DNA from 3 places in the Bacillus sp. LJBS17 genome. Region 2 is predicted to be linked to each of the others. Evidence: riboswitches for the same ligand, from Rfam matches in the RefSeq annotation. Region 2 holds a riboswitch; each other region holds the start of a gene.

Region 1 (3,994 bases), 440 kb from region 2:
CTGGTGAGCTGCAAATCACAGTAGAGGAGGATATAAACAATATTTCCGAAAGGCTGAGAAACGGCGATCTCAGTTTAGACCGATTAAGCGGTGAAGACGCGTTTATAAAAGAAACGGTAAATGAGGCTTTAAGAAGAGTGGAGCAATAAAAAAGAGACGGCATCTCATCTTTGAGATCCCGTCTCTTTTTGTGGTCTTTGCTGTAAGATAAATCTAATCGATTTGATTTGGAATTGCTCACCCGAGCCATCCCTTTTCTAACAGAAGATCTGACAGTTCATCATGGAGATAAACAGTTGTATCTAATTGATCATGCAATGCTATTCTGATGTGGGGATTTTCGGCTTCTGTTATTGCGACAGTGTATTTGTTAATGCTGGTTTTTATTGTTGTTAACAAATCAAGAATATCTTTGGGACAAAGACTTTGTTCAATGGGAAACCACCCCCTTTGTTTTTTTAGCAGCTCCTGATAAGAAAGTATTTGGCTTTGTTTCTTGCTTCTATACAAAATGCTATAATAAGCAACAAATTTTGTTGGGGGGTGTGATGATGAAGCAGATTATTGCGATGGGGGGCGGGGGTTTTTCGATGGAGCCGGATAATTTGTCCCTCGATCAATATATCCTCAATCAATCAAAACGAGAGCAGCCTCGTATTTGTTTTTTGCCGACGGCGAGCGGAGATTCCCAAAACTATATTCAGCGGTTTTATCATGCATTTCAAACACTGGATTGTGTGCCGTCTCACTTATCTTTGTTTAAGCCGCCATCAACAGATTTAACTTCTTTTGTTATGGAAATGGACGTGATTTATGTTGGCGGGGGAAATACGCGGAATTTACTTGTGTTATGGAAAGAGTGGGGGCTTGACCAGATTCTTAGGGAAGCATGGAAGAACGGTGTGGTTTTAGCTGGATTAAGTGCCGGTGCGATCTGCTGGTTTGAAGAAGGGGTGACGGATTCAGCCGGACCGCTGACAAGTTTGAAAAGTTTAGGTTTTTTGCAAGGGAGCTTTTGTCCCCATTATGACGGGGAAAAGGATCGGAGACCGGCATACCACCAGCTGATATCTAACAAGTTCTTATGCAGTGGCTATGCAGCGGATGATGGGGCTGCTCTCCATTTCATAAATGATCAGCTGTTTCAGACTGTGAGTTCAAGGTCGGAAGGAAAGGCATATCGGGTGATGATGGCTGAACATGAAATAGCTGAAATTCCGTTGCCGGTCAAATATTTAGGGTGAAATTGGCTGAATATTATCTATATTCCTCTTTTTTTCAGATTGATTTTATGATAAGATGAGTGCGAAATCAATAGTTACTGGGGGTGCCCGCTTTCGGGCTGAGAGAGAAGGTAAGCTTCTTAACCCTTTGGACCTGATCTGGTTCGTACCAGCGTGGGGAAGTAGAGGAATTGTTTTTGTTATTGTCTTGCTGGGCAATAATATGTTTCTTTCTGACTGTAACCGGGTTCATTTATATGAATCCGGTTTTTTGTGCTGGTTATGGGCTTGATTTTGTCCTTTCAAACGTAGAGAGGGGAAGGAAAAGTAATGCAAAACAATTCAGTGCAGCAAGCCAACATTTCCATTATGTCAAGTTTTTCAGGCAGCAAGAAGGTATACGTGGAGGGTTCTTCTTCGGACATCCAAGTGCCGATGAGGGAGATCCTATTGAGTCCGACGACGGGATCGTTCGGCGAAGAGGAAAACGCGCCTGTGCGTGTCTATGATACAAGCGGACCGTATACGGACCCTGAAGTAACCATTAATATTCAAGAAGGATTAAAGCCGCTCCGCCAAAAATGGATCACAGAGCGCGGTGACGTGGAAGAGTATGAAGGTCGGGCTATAAAACCAGAAGATAACGGTTATAAAAAAGCAAATCCAAACGTAAGCTACCCAGGATTAAAGCGGAAACCGCTGAGGGCGAAGGCAGGTCAAAATGTCACACAAATGCACTATGCAAAAAAGGGGATCATTACACCTGAGATGGAATTTATCGCCATTCGTGAGCATGTGTCTCCTGAATTCGTCAGAGACGAGGTAGCCAGCGGCCGGGCGATTATTCCTTCAAACATTAATCACCCTGAAAGTGAGCCAATGATTATCGGCCGGAATTTTCATGTGAAGATTAATGCGAATATCGGGAATTCAGCGGTTACGTCATCCATTGAAGAAGAAGTGGAAAAAATGACGTGGGCCATCCGCTGGGGAGCGGATACGATGATGGATCTCTCTACCGGAAAAGATATTCATACGACGCGTGAATGGATTATCCGCAATTGCCCCGTGCCTGTGGGAACTGTTCCGATTTATCAGGCGCTTGAAAAAGTAAACGGCGTAGCGGAGGATTTAACGTGGGAGATTTATCGTGATACGCTAATCGAGCAGGCAGAGCAGGGAGTGGATTATTTTACGATTCACGCGGGTGTTTTGCTTAGGTATGTACCGCTGACTGCCAAACGGACAACTGGTATTGTGTCACGCGGGGGAGCGATTATGGCGCAGTGGTGTCTGGCTCATCATCAAGAAAGCTTTTTATACACACATTTTGAAGAAATATGTGAGATTATGAAAATGTATGATATTGCTTTCTCACTTGGGGATGGTTTGCGTCCCGGATCAATTGCTGATGCCAATGACGAAGCGCAGTTTGCTGAATTAGAGACGCTTGGAGAGCTGACGCAAATTGCCTGGAAGCATGATGTTCAGGTGATGATTGAGGGTCCTGGACATGTTCCGATGCATAAAATCAAAGAGAACGTCGATAAACAAATGGACATTTGTAAAGAAGCGCCTTTTTACACATTGGGGCCGTTGACAACGGATATTGCTCCGGGATATGACCATATTACTTCAGCGATCGGAGCGGCGATGATCGGCTGGTATGGGACAGCAATGCTTTGTTATGTAACGCCGAAGGAGCATTTGGGGCTGCCAAACCGTGATGATGTTCGTGAAGGAGTCATTACATATAAGATCGCTGCGCATGCGGCAGACCTTGCAAAAGGGCATCCCGGAGCGCAAATCCGGGATGATGCGTTATCGAAAGCCCGTTTTGAATTCCGCTGGCGGGATCAGTTTAATTTATCTCTTGATCCGGAGAGAGCCCTTGAATACCATGATGAAACCCTGCCTGCTGAAGGAGCAAAAACCGCTCACTTTTGTTCCATGTGCGGCCCGAAATTTTGCAGCATGAGAATTTCACAGGATATTCGGGATTATGCAAAGAAAAACGATCTCAGTGAAGCAGAAGCCATAAATAAAGGATTAAAAGAAAAAGCAAAAGAGTTTGTCGATACGGGAAGCAATTTATATCAATAAATAAGATGAAGATGGAGAATGCTCCATCTTCATTTTTTTAGAAAAACAGAGAGCGTCGAAGCGGAGGAATACTCTGTTCAAAGCGGAAAACATTTTCTGGATCATATTTCGTTTTGACACGGCGGAGTCGTTCAACGTTTTCGCCGTAATATGTTCTTGGCCAGTTTCTGATTTTGATATCTGGCCAATTTACGTAGTCTCCCATCGTTTAACTCGAAAGTCCGGATCATCCCGTGTCACGATACGTCCGGTCAATTTTGTCTTTTCCACACACCCACATCTCTTTCTCTCGTATTCTAGTTTCTCTAGCTTATGCGTCAGGGGATAAGAGTGTATAAGGAAAAAGCGGGGATGCAATCTGATATAGTATCAATACCCTCAAAAAATAGTTGACAGGTCGGTATTGTATGAATTAACATGGTCAGTACAAATTTTTCAAATTTATCGCGCTGATCGGGACACCGAAGGCTCTTATCTTTTAGATAAGGGCCTTTTTTGTATGAAAAAGGAGGGATTATTGATGGGAGTCAAAAAAGAAAAGGGGAGAAAACGATTCAGGAAGCGAAAAACCTACGGGAATCAGATTTTGCCGCTTGAGCTGCTGATTGAAAAAAACAAACGAGAGATTATAAACAGCGCGGAACTCATGGAAGAAATTTATATGAAGA
Region 2 (3,994 bases):
AACAGCAGCCTCGGCAAACAGCTTGCCGTCAGGTTTCCTCACATCTGCCGTTTCGCCGCTATGAAAAGAGAGAGGAAAATCTTTATAGGCTTTTTCTTTTGTGATCGTCATAACGGCTTTTTGATCACCATTCACTACACGCACCATGCCATTTGCCGGAAGATAGGCCTGCAGCATATCCTGCAAAGCCACTCCTTCTGTTTCAGCGGCACGCAGCGCTTCGGCAATGTTATCCGTCTCATCAGCAAGCCGGGCCGCATCCTTTGATGTCAGCGCAGACGAAAAAATGAGATATACTGCGGTATGAACCAAAATTAATAAAATCAACAGTGATATCGAAGTGTATAGATGAATCTTGGTCTTCAGCTTCATCGTTTACCCCTTAATGGCATAGCCGACCCCGCGAATCGTATGGATCAGCTGTTTTTCGTAAGGATAGTCCAGTTTTTTTCTGATGTATCTTATGTAGACGTCCACGACATTTGTATCACCGATATAATCAAATCCCCATACTGAGCTTAGAATTTGCTCCCGTGTCAGCACTTGCTGCGGATGCTTTAGCATATAGACGAGCAGATCAAATTCCCGCGGCGTTAATTCCACCTCTTTGTCTCCGCGTCTCACTTCACGGGTTTTTTCGTTCACCCGCAAATCGTCATATGTAAGAAAGGTGCCGATATCTTCAGTTTTTGTTCCATTTTGCCGCAGCGCCGCCCTGATTCTCGCAAGCAATTCCTCGATTTCAAACGGCTTGGTGACATAGTCATTTGCACCGATGTCCAGACCTGTTACCTTATCAGGAATACTGTCTCGCGCCGTTAATAATATGACCGGTGTCTGCGAATCCGTTTTTCTCAAGCGGCGCAGCACTTCCAGTCCGCTAAGCCCCGGAAGCATGACATCAAGAAGCACCAAGGAATACCCGCCTTCCGCTGCCGCATCAAGACCTTCTGTGCCATTGTGTTTGATCGTGACGCTGTATCCTTCATATTCCAATTCAAGCTGAAGAACCCTGGCGATTTTTTCTTCATCTTCCACAATTAATATGTGTCCTTTTTCCAAATTTGACCATCCTCTCCCGTCCCTATATGAAAAAAATGATTTCGTTGTTTACAAAATGATTCTTATCATCTATTATGATGTCAAAATAAAAAATTGTATACGGAAAGCACTAGGGGTGCTGTTTTGGCTGAGATAAAGCGCGGAAGAAACGCGCTTTGATCCCTTATGACCCGATCTGGATAATACCAGCGTGGGGAAGTGCAGGTTGACCGAATGGTGTATTTTTTTGTGCGCTTAATCGATCTATGACTGCATATTCCCTTAGGATATGCAGTTTTTTATTTTACCAAAAAAACAGGAGGTCGGAGAAATGGAGCATATTTGCGGTACAAGCAAAATCGCCGGTTTTCGCTTCTCTTTATATCCGATGACGGATGATTTTATCAGTGTGATCAAGTCTGCGCTGAAAAAAACAGATACATCCAATGTATGGACGAAAACCGACCATATCAGCACGGTGTTACGCGGATCGATTGATCATGTATTCGATGCTGCAAAAGCCATTTACCTTCATGCAGCAAACAGCGAACAACACATCGTCATGAACGGCACGTTTTCCATTGGATGCCCGGGTGACACACAGGGGGATACATATCTTTCCAAAGGTGATAAGCGTGTCAATGAAGATGCTGTCCGAGGCTTGAAGGCGGAAGCGCCGTGCCAATTTGCCCTTTATCCAATGAATGAGCCGGATTATATGGGATTGATTATGGAGGCTGTCGACATTGCAAAAGCCCAAGGCACTTTCGTACAGGGTGTCCATTACGCGAGCGAGCTTGACGGGGATGCGCATGACGTATTCAGCACATTGGAGGCCGTTTTCCGCATGGCTGAGCAGCAAACAAACCACATCACCATGACTGTGAATCTTTCGGCTAACAGTCCATCAAGAAAAAACAGAAAGCAGGGATAACATGAAAAGCTGGAAAGTAAAAGAAATTGTCATCATGTCCGTTATCAGTATCGTATTTGCCGTTGTTTATTTATTATTTACACATTTCGGAAACGTGCTTGCAGGTATGTTTGGGCCAATCGCCTATGAACCAATTTACGGCATTTGGTTTATCGTTTCTGTGATCGCCGCGTACATGATTCGAAAACCGGGTGCGGCGCTCGTTTCTGAAATCATTGCCGCTCTCGTTGAGTGCCTGCTGGGAAATCCGTCTGGCCCGATGGTCATCGTCATTGGCATTGTTCAAGGGCTCGGGGCTGAGGCTGTATTTCTTGCAACACGCTGGAAAGCATACTCTCTCCCTGTCCTTATGCTGGCCGGTATGGGGTCTTCAGTAGCCAGCTTTATCTATGATCTCTTTGTTTCTGGCTATGCAGCCTATTCACCAGGTTATCTGCTCATTATGCTTGTGATCCGCCTCATTTCCGGCGCGCTTTTGGCGGGGCTTCTCGGAAAAGCTGTCAGCGACTCTCTCGCTTATACAGGTGTGTTAAACGGAATGGCACTCGGAAAGGAACTGAAAAAGAAACGGAAGCGGGCGTCAGAACATGCAAGCCTTTGATGAGCTTCTGACGGTTGAGCAGCTCAGCTTCTCTTATGAAGAAGACGAGAAACCGGTTTTTCAAGACATTTCGTTTGAGCTTCAAAAAGGAGAATGTGTTTTATTATTAGGACCGAGCGGATGCGGTAAAAGCTCGCTCGCCCTTTGTTTAAACGGTCTATATCCGGAGGCTTGCGACGGCATTCAGTCCGGACATGTATTTCTATTTCAAAAGCCGGTCACAGATGCTGAAACCTCCGAAACGATTACTCAGCATGCCGGGGTCGTTTTTCAGGATCCTGATCAGCAGTTCTGCATGCTGACGGTGGAGGACGAAATAGCGTTCGGGCTGGAAAATCTGCAAATTCCAAAAGAAGAAATGACAGAGAAAATCAACGCCGTATTAGAAAAATTACGCATTACCCATTTAAAAGAAAAAATGATCTCAACCCTTTCAGGAGGACAAAAGCAGAAAGTGGCTCTCGCCTGTATTTTGGCGATGGAGCCTGAGCTTATTATTTTAGATGAGCCGACCTCTCTTTTAGACCCTTTCTCAGCTCGGGAGTTCGTTCATCTGATGAAGGATCTTCAGCGGGAAAAAGGTTTCAGCCTCCTCGTCATTGAGCACCAGCTTGATGAATGGGCGCCTTGGATTGAGAGAACGATCGTACTCGACAAATCAGGCAAAAAGGCACTGGATGGCCTGACGAAAAATCTATTTCAGCATGAAGCGGAGACACTAAAGAAATTGGGCATCGCCATTCCAAAGGTCTGTCATCTGCAGGAAAAGCTGAGTATGCCGTTTACTTTATCAAAAGAGATGCTGTTCAAAGAGCCTATTCCTGCCGGGCATGTCAAAAAGAAGAAAGCCCCTTCTGGGGAGAGTGTGCTTGAAGTCAGCAGCCTTTCGTTCGCGAGAGGACAGCAGGCGATTTTCAAAGACATCAGCTTTTCGTTGCGCGAAGGCTCTTTAACGGCGCTTGTCGGTCCGAACGGAACTGGAAAATCGACGCTCCTATCAGTTCTGGCCAGTCTCATGAAACCGCAAAGCGGCAAAATCCTTCTCTATGATCAGCCGCTGCAGAAATATAAAGAAAAAGAATTGCGTAAACGGATGGGATTTGTTTTTCAAAACCCTGAGCATCAATTCGTCACCGATACGGTGTATGACGAGCTTCTGTTCGGCCAGAAAGCAAATGCTGAAACTGAGAAAAAAGCGCAACACCTGCTGCAGCGTTTTGGTCTTGCGCATTTGGCTGATCATCATCCGTTTGCGATCAGCCAAGGGCAAAAACGGCGACTGAGCGTAGCTACTATGCTCATGCATGACGTAAAGGTTTTATTATTAGACGAACCAACCTTTGGCCAGGATGCCCGCACGGCGGCTGAATGCATGGAAATGATTCAACGTATCAAGGCAGAGGGAACTGCTGTCCTTA
Region 3 (3,994 bases), 210 kb from region 2:
CGTCCGTTGCTTTTAGAGCCGTGTGATACTCACGGGCGCCTTTTCCCCTATCCCTCTGCGTCACTTTCTGAACGCGATTATCATGTGTCTGATCAGCGAATACCCAAGACTGCAAATCAGTATTAAACATATCGGCAATATATTCACGATTTTTAACTACATCTGCATCTTTGTCATGAACGTGCAATCCTGTATTTAACGATTCAAAAGGCTTTTGGCTGACACCGCCGTTTTTTGTCGTAAATCCGGCAATGACCTCTTTGTTGTTTTGATTCGTTTGAGCCCAGTCTTGTATCATGAGTGTCGAGGGTGTGGTAAGACTGAATGGGTGATATGTATTCATGATGATCCAACCTTTCGACAAACATTTAAAAAAGCGGAATTTCCCACTTATTTTACCACATCTTACTGCATACGTTGAGCGCCGATTTGCATATTTCTAAATGAAATGTGCCGGAAGAATCGAGACTTCCGGCATTTGCCAATCTGCGGCAGACAAGCAGGTTTATGCATGTGGTTCACTTAATCGGACCAAGATTACATCTTCCCCGATTTTTACTATATTTCGCCATGGAATGACCAATTCCTCTTCTTTTCCAAAAAATCCGAGAACTTTCCCATTTCCTCCTAGTATGATCGCCTGAATTTTACCAGTGGTCACATTGATATCAATATCACCAATACTCCCCAGCTTTTTTCCGTTTGAGACATTGACGACATCCTTTACCTGAAATTCTGAAATGCTGATCATTCCATCACGTCCTTTTTCCGTCCTTTTGTTCAAGTATATGAACGGGCAGGCTGAACCTTGTCAGCAAGAAGAAATTTTCATGTCATTGCTCTTTTTTCCGGCTGCACCAGCTGATGATAAAATCGAGTATAATTTTTGTATACTCTACTAGCTGCTCAATCGATACCTTCTCGTTCACAGAGTGTGCATTGTGCAGATCTCCAGGACCGTATATTACGCATGGAATACCGGCATCATACAGCCATCCGCCATCTGTAACTGATTGAGAAACGTCAATAATTGGACACTCCCGTTTCACTTTCTGATGAGAGGCAGTTAGCGCTAAGACGCCTGGGTGGCCAGGGTCAACTTCCAATGCCGGAAAAATTTCTCCTCTGTCTTCTATCATAGATGAGCCTCCCCACTTGAATACAGGGCGGTTTTCCCTAAGCCAAATATCACTGTCACTCAGCGGATTGACGTAATCTTCTATTTCCGCTGCCACTTGGTCATGGGTTTCATTCGGATAAAAATGGACTGTGATCCACAGCCGGCATTCGTCCGCTATAAAAGCCGCATGTCTGCCGCCTTCTATAACAGCCGGGTTAATTGTATTTGTTCCAGGTTTAAAGCCGGGATAACTTTTCATAATAGACCAGTGGCGCTCAAGTTCACCGAGCCCCGCAATGATTTTCGCCATTTTTTCAATTGCGCTTGCTCCGAATGTTCCTCCCCCTGCGTGGATCATATTCCGTCTCGTTCCATCATGAAATGTTTGACTGCTTTTGATTTCGATCCAGCCTGTAATGACACCGCCTTGGCCTTGAATATGCATATCGCTCGTATCCGCGACAATTGCAAAATCAGCGTGGTAGCCCCTCTTGCAGCATTCAAGCGTGCCGGCTTCTCCAACTTCCTCCCCGATAACCGATTGCAGAATCAGATCACCGGGAAGTTCAATGCCTGCTTCACGAATCAATTTGACAGCAAACAACACACAAGCCATTCCGCCCTTCATATCGGAAGCGCCTCGACCGATTAAGAGACCGTTTTTTTCAATTGGATGAAATGGATCATGCTCCCATTTTTCATCCTCTTTTACCTCTGCCACATCTACATGGCCATTGATAATCAGGCTATAATAATCTGCTGAATCTGTTCCTTTTAGCTTCCCTACAACATTGGGATCTCCAGGGTACACATCCCATTTGTCGATCGAGAATCCCAATTCATTTAAATATCCCGCAATCCATGACTGAATGCCCTCTGTATTTCTTGCAGGCGGAGCAGGTGTTTGATAAGAAATTAGCGTTTTCGCAAGCTGAATAAGCTCCTCCTTATGTTCTTCCACTTTTTTTTGCAAAGAGTCTATTTGTTGATCCAATGTAAATCCGCTCCTATTCTTTAAAATCAAATAAGCCGTTTCAAATGTGATGAAACGGCTTAATAAAAACAAACGGAGTCCGATGTACTCCGCTTTTCACCGCTTCCCTCCGCTGGCATGATCCAGATCAGGTCAAAAGGGTTGAGACAACGTCTCTCTCAGCTTCGCAAAGCACCCCTAGGATGAATCTATATATATTTGTCAGGCATTCGTTATCGGCTCAGCTCTAGTTAAAAACGGCCGATCTTGATTCCATAATACATGGATTGGCGTATCAAAAAAAGCGGAAAGTATTTGATTAGTAAGCATTTCCTTTATTTCTCCGGATCCAAAGACCTCTCCCTGTTTTAATAAAAGGGCTTTATCAAAGACAGGCAAAATTTCTTCAGCATGATGAGTCACATAAAGGATAGATGGTGCATTTTCTTTGTTTGCAATGTATGTAATCGTATCTAACAGCTTTTCCCGGGCAATAAAATCCAGTCCTGTGACTGGTTCATCCAGTATCAGCAGCTCCGGATCGGCCATTAGTGCTCTAGCAATCAATGCTCTTTGTTTTTCCCCTTGAGAAAGGGTTTCATAGCGGCGATCGGCATATTCAATTGCTCCCAAGTCCTCTAACAAACCAATCGCTTTTTCCCTGGTTTTCTTACTTGGCGTTTCATATAACCCAATCGAAGCGTAAGCTCCGCTCAAAGCAATTTCAAAGGCTGAATCTGCCGGATACAATTTTTGCTGAAGAGCTGCTGAGACGAGGCCAATTTTACGTCTGAGCTTTTCCCCAAGCTCTGTTTTGCCAAATTCATGGCCAAGCACCTGCATCTCGCCTGATGTTGGAAAATAATAAGAGCAAAGCATATTTAACAGCGCTGTCTTCCCGGCGCCATTTAGGCCGTAAAGCACCCAATTTTCCTTTTCTTCCACCTTCCAATGAATATCTCTCAGTATCCATTTCCCATTCCGTTTTAGTGAGACATTGTCAAGCTGCAAAATCATCGTGGTCCTCCTCTTTATTGCCTTTTATAATTGTTTTAATTTTCATAAAACTTTGTACGAACTAGGATACCTTACTTTTTCCAAAACGTAAACCATCCATAATCAATAGAAAAGCCTTTAAAACAACATCGTTTTAAAGGCTTTTCATTATTGATGAATATTTTTATTCATTTGTTTGATAGCCGCTTTTTCAAGTCTGGACACCTGCGCTTGAGAAATTCCGATTTCCTCGGCGACTTCCATTTGGGTTTTCCCTTGGAAGAATCGCTTTCTCAAAATCATTTTTTCCCTATCATTCAGCCTTCTCATGCCCTCTTTTAAAGCCAGCTCTTCAATCCATTGTGAATCTGTGTTACGCTCATCACTGATTTGGTCCATCACATAGATCGGGTCTCCGCCGTCGTTATAGATCGGTTCAAATAGAGAAACCGGATCCTGGATGGCATCAAGCGCAAATACAATTTCCTCATGCGGTACTTCAAGAACTTTTGCGATGTCTTCTGCAGTCGGCTCCTTGCTTGTCTCACTGATTAACCGCTCTCTTACCTGAAGCGCCTTGTAAGCGATGTCCCGGAGTGATCTTGAGACACGGATCGGGTTATTATCGCGTAAATACCTGCGGATCTCTCCGATAATCATAGGTACAGCGTATGTTGAAAACTTAACATTGTGGCTTAGGTCAAAATTATCAATGGATTTCATTAGTCCGATGCAGCCGACTTGAAATAAGTCATCAACATACTCCCCTCTGTTATTAAATCGTTGAATGACACTTAAGACAAGACGCAAGTTCCCGTTTACAAGCTTTTCTCTTGCTGAATCATCGCCTTCATCCTGCAGCTGCCTAAACAGCTTTCTCATCTCTTCATTCTTGAGTACTGGTA

Evidence for each region. A riboswitch is a leader RNA that binds a small molecule or an ion and turns the genes downstream of it on or off. The one in region 2 is predicted to bind thiamine pyrophosphate.
Region 1: it holds a riboswitch for thiamine pyrophosphate, as region 2 does, so the genes downstream of both, thiC (phosphomethylpyrimidine synthase ThiC) here and thiU (HMP/thiamine ABC transporter substrate-binding protein ThiU) in region 2, are expected to answer to the same signal.
Region 3: it holds a riboswitch for thiamine pyrophosphate, as region 2 does, so the genes downstream of both, ylmB (N-formyl-4-amino-5-aminomethyl-2-methylpyrimidine deformylase) here and thiU (HMP/thiamine ABC transporter substrate-binding protein ThiU) in region 2, are expected to answer to the same signal.

Annotation. Positions count from the first base shown of each region.
Region 1 covers NZ_CP079759.1:934,438-938,431, forward strand. Annotated here, with positions in the region: gene KXZ66_RS04760 (hypothetical protein) at 1-149, shown strand, start outside; gene KXZ66_RS04765 (spore coat protein) at 238-510, opposite strand; gene KXZ66_RS04770 (Type 1 glutamine amidotransferase-like domain-containing protein) at 552-1,244, shown strand; TPP riboswitch at 1,314-1,421, shown strand; gene thiC (phosphomethylpyrimidine synthase ThiC) at 1,554-3,326, shown strand; partial or broken gene KXZ66_RS04780 (BBE domain-containing protein) at 3,364-3,534, opposite strand; gene senS (transcriptional regulator SenS) at 3,847-3,994, shown strand, end outside.
Region 2 covers NZ_CP079759.1:1,371,911-1,375,904, reverse strand. Annotated here, with positions in the region: gene ykoH (two-component system sensor histidine kinase YkoH) at 1-372, opposite strand, end outside; gene ykoG (two-component system response regulator YkoG) at 376-1,062, opposite strand; TPP riboswitch at 1,164-1,276, shown strand; gene thiU (HMP/thiamine ABC transporter substrate-binding protein ThiU) at 1,373-1,975, shown strand; gene KXZ66_RS07135 (ECF transporter S component) at 1,977-2,576, shown strand; gene KXZ66_RS07130 (ABC transporter ATP-binding protein) at 2,563-3,994, shown strand, end outside.
Region 3 covers NZ_CP079759.1:1,586,673-1,590,666, reverse strand. Annotated here, with positions in the region: gene pgeF (peptidoglycan editing factor PgeF) at 1-343, opposite strand, end outside; gene KXZ66_RS08240 (YlmC/YmxH family sporulation protein) at 506-751, opposite strand; gene ylmB (N-formyl-4-amino-5-aminomethyl-2-methylpyrimidine deformylase) at 834-2,114, opposite strand; TPP riboswitch at 2,202-2,303, opposite strand; gene KXZ66_RS08230 (ABC transporter ATP-binding protein) at 2,316-3,110, opposite strand; gene sigG (RNA polymerase sporulation sigma factor SigG) at 3,258-3,994, opposite strand, start outside.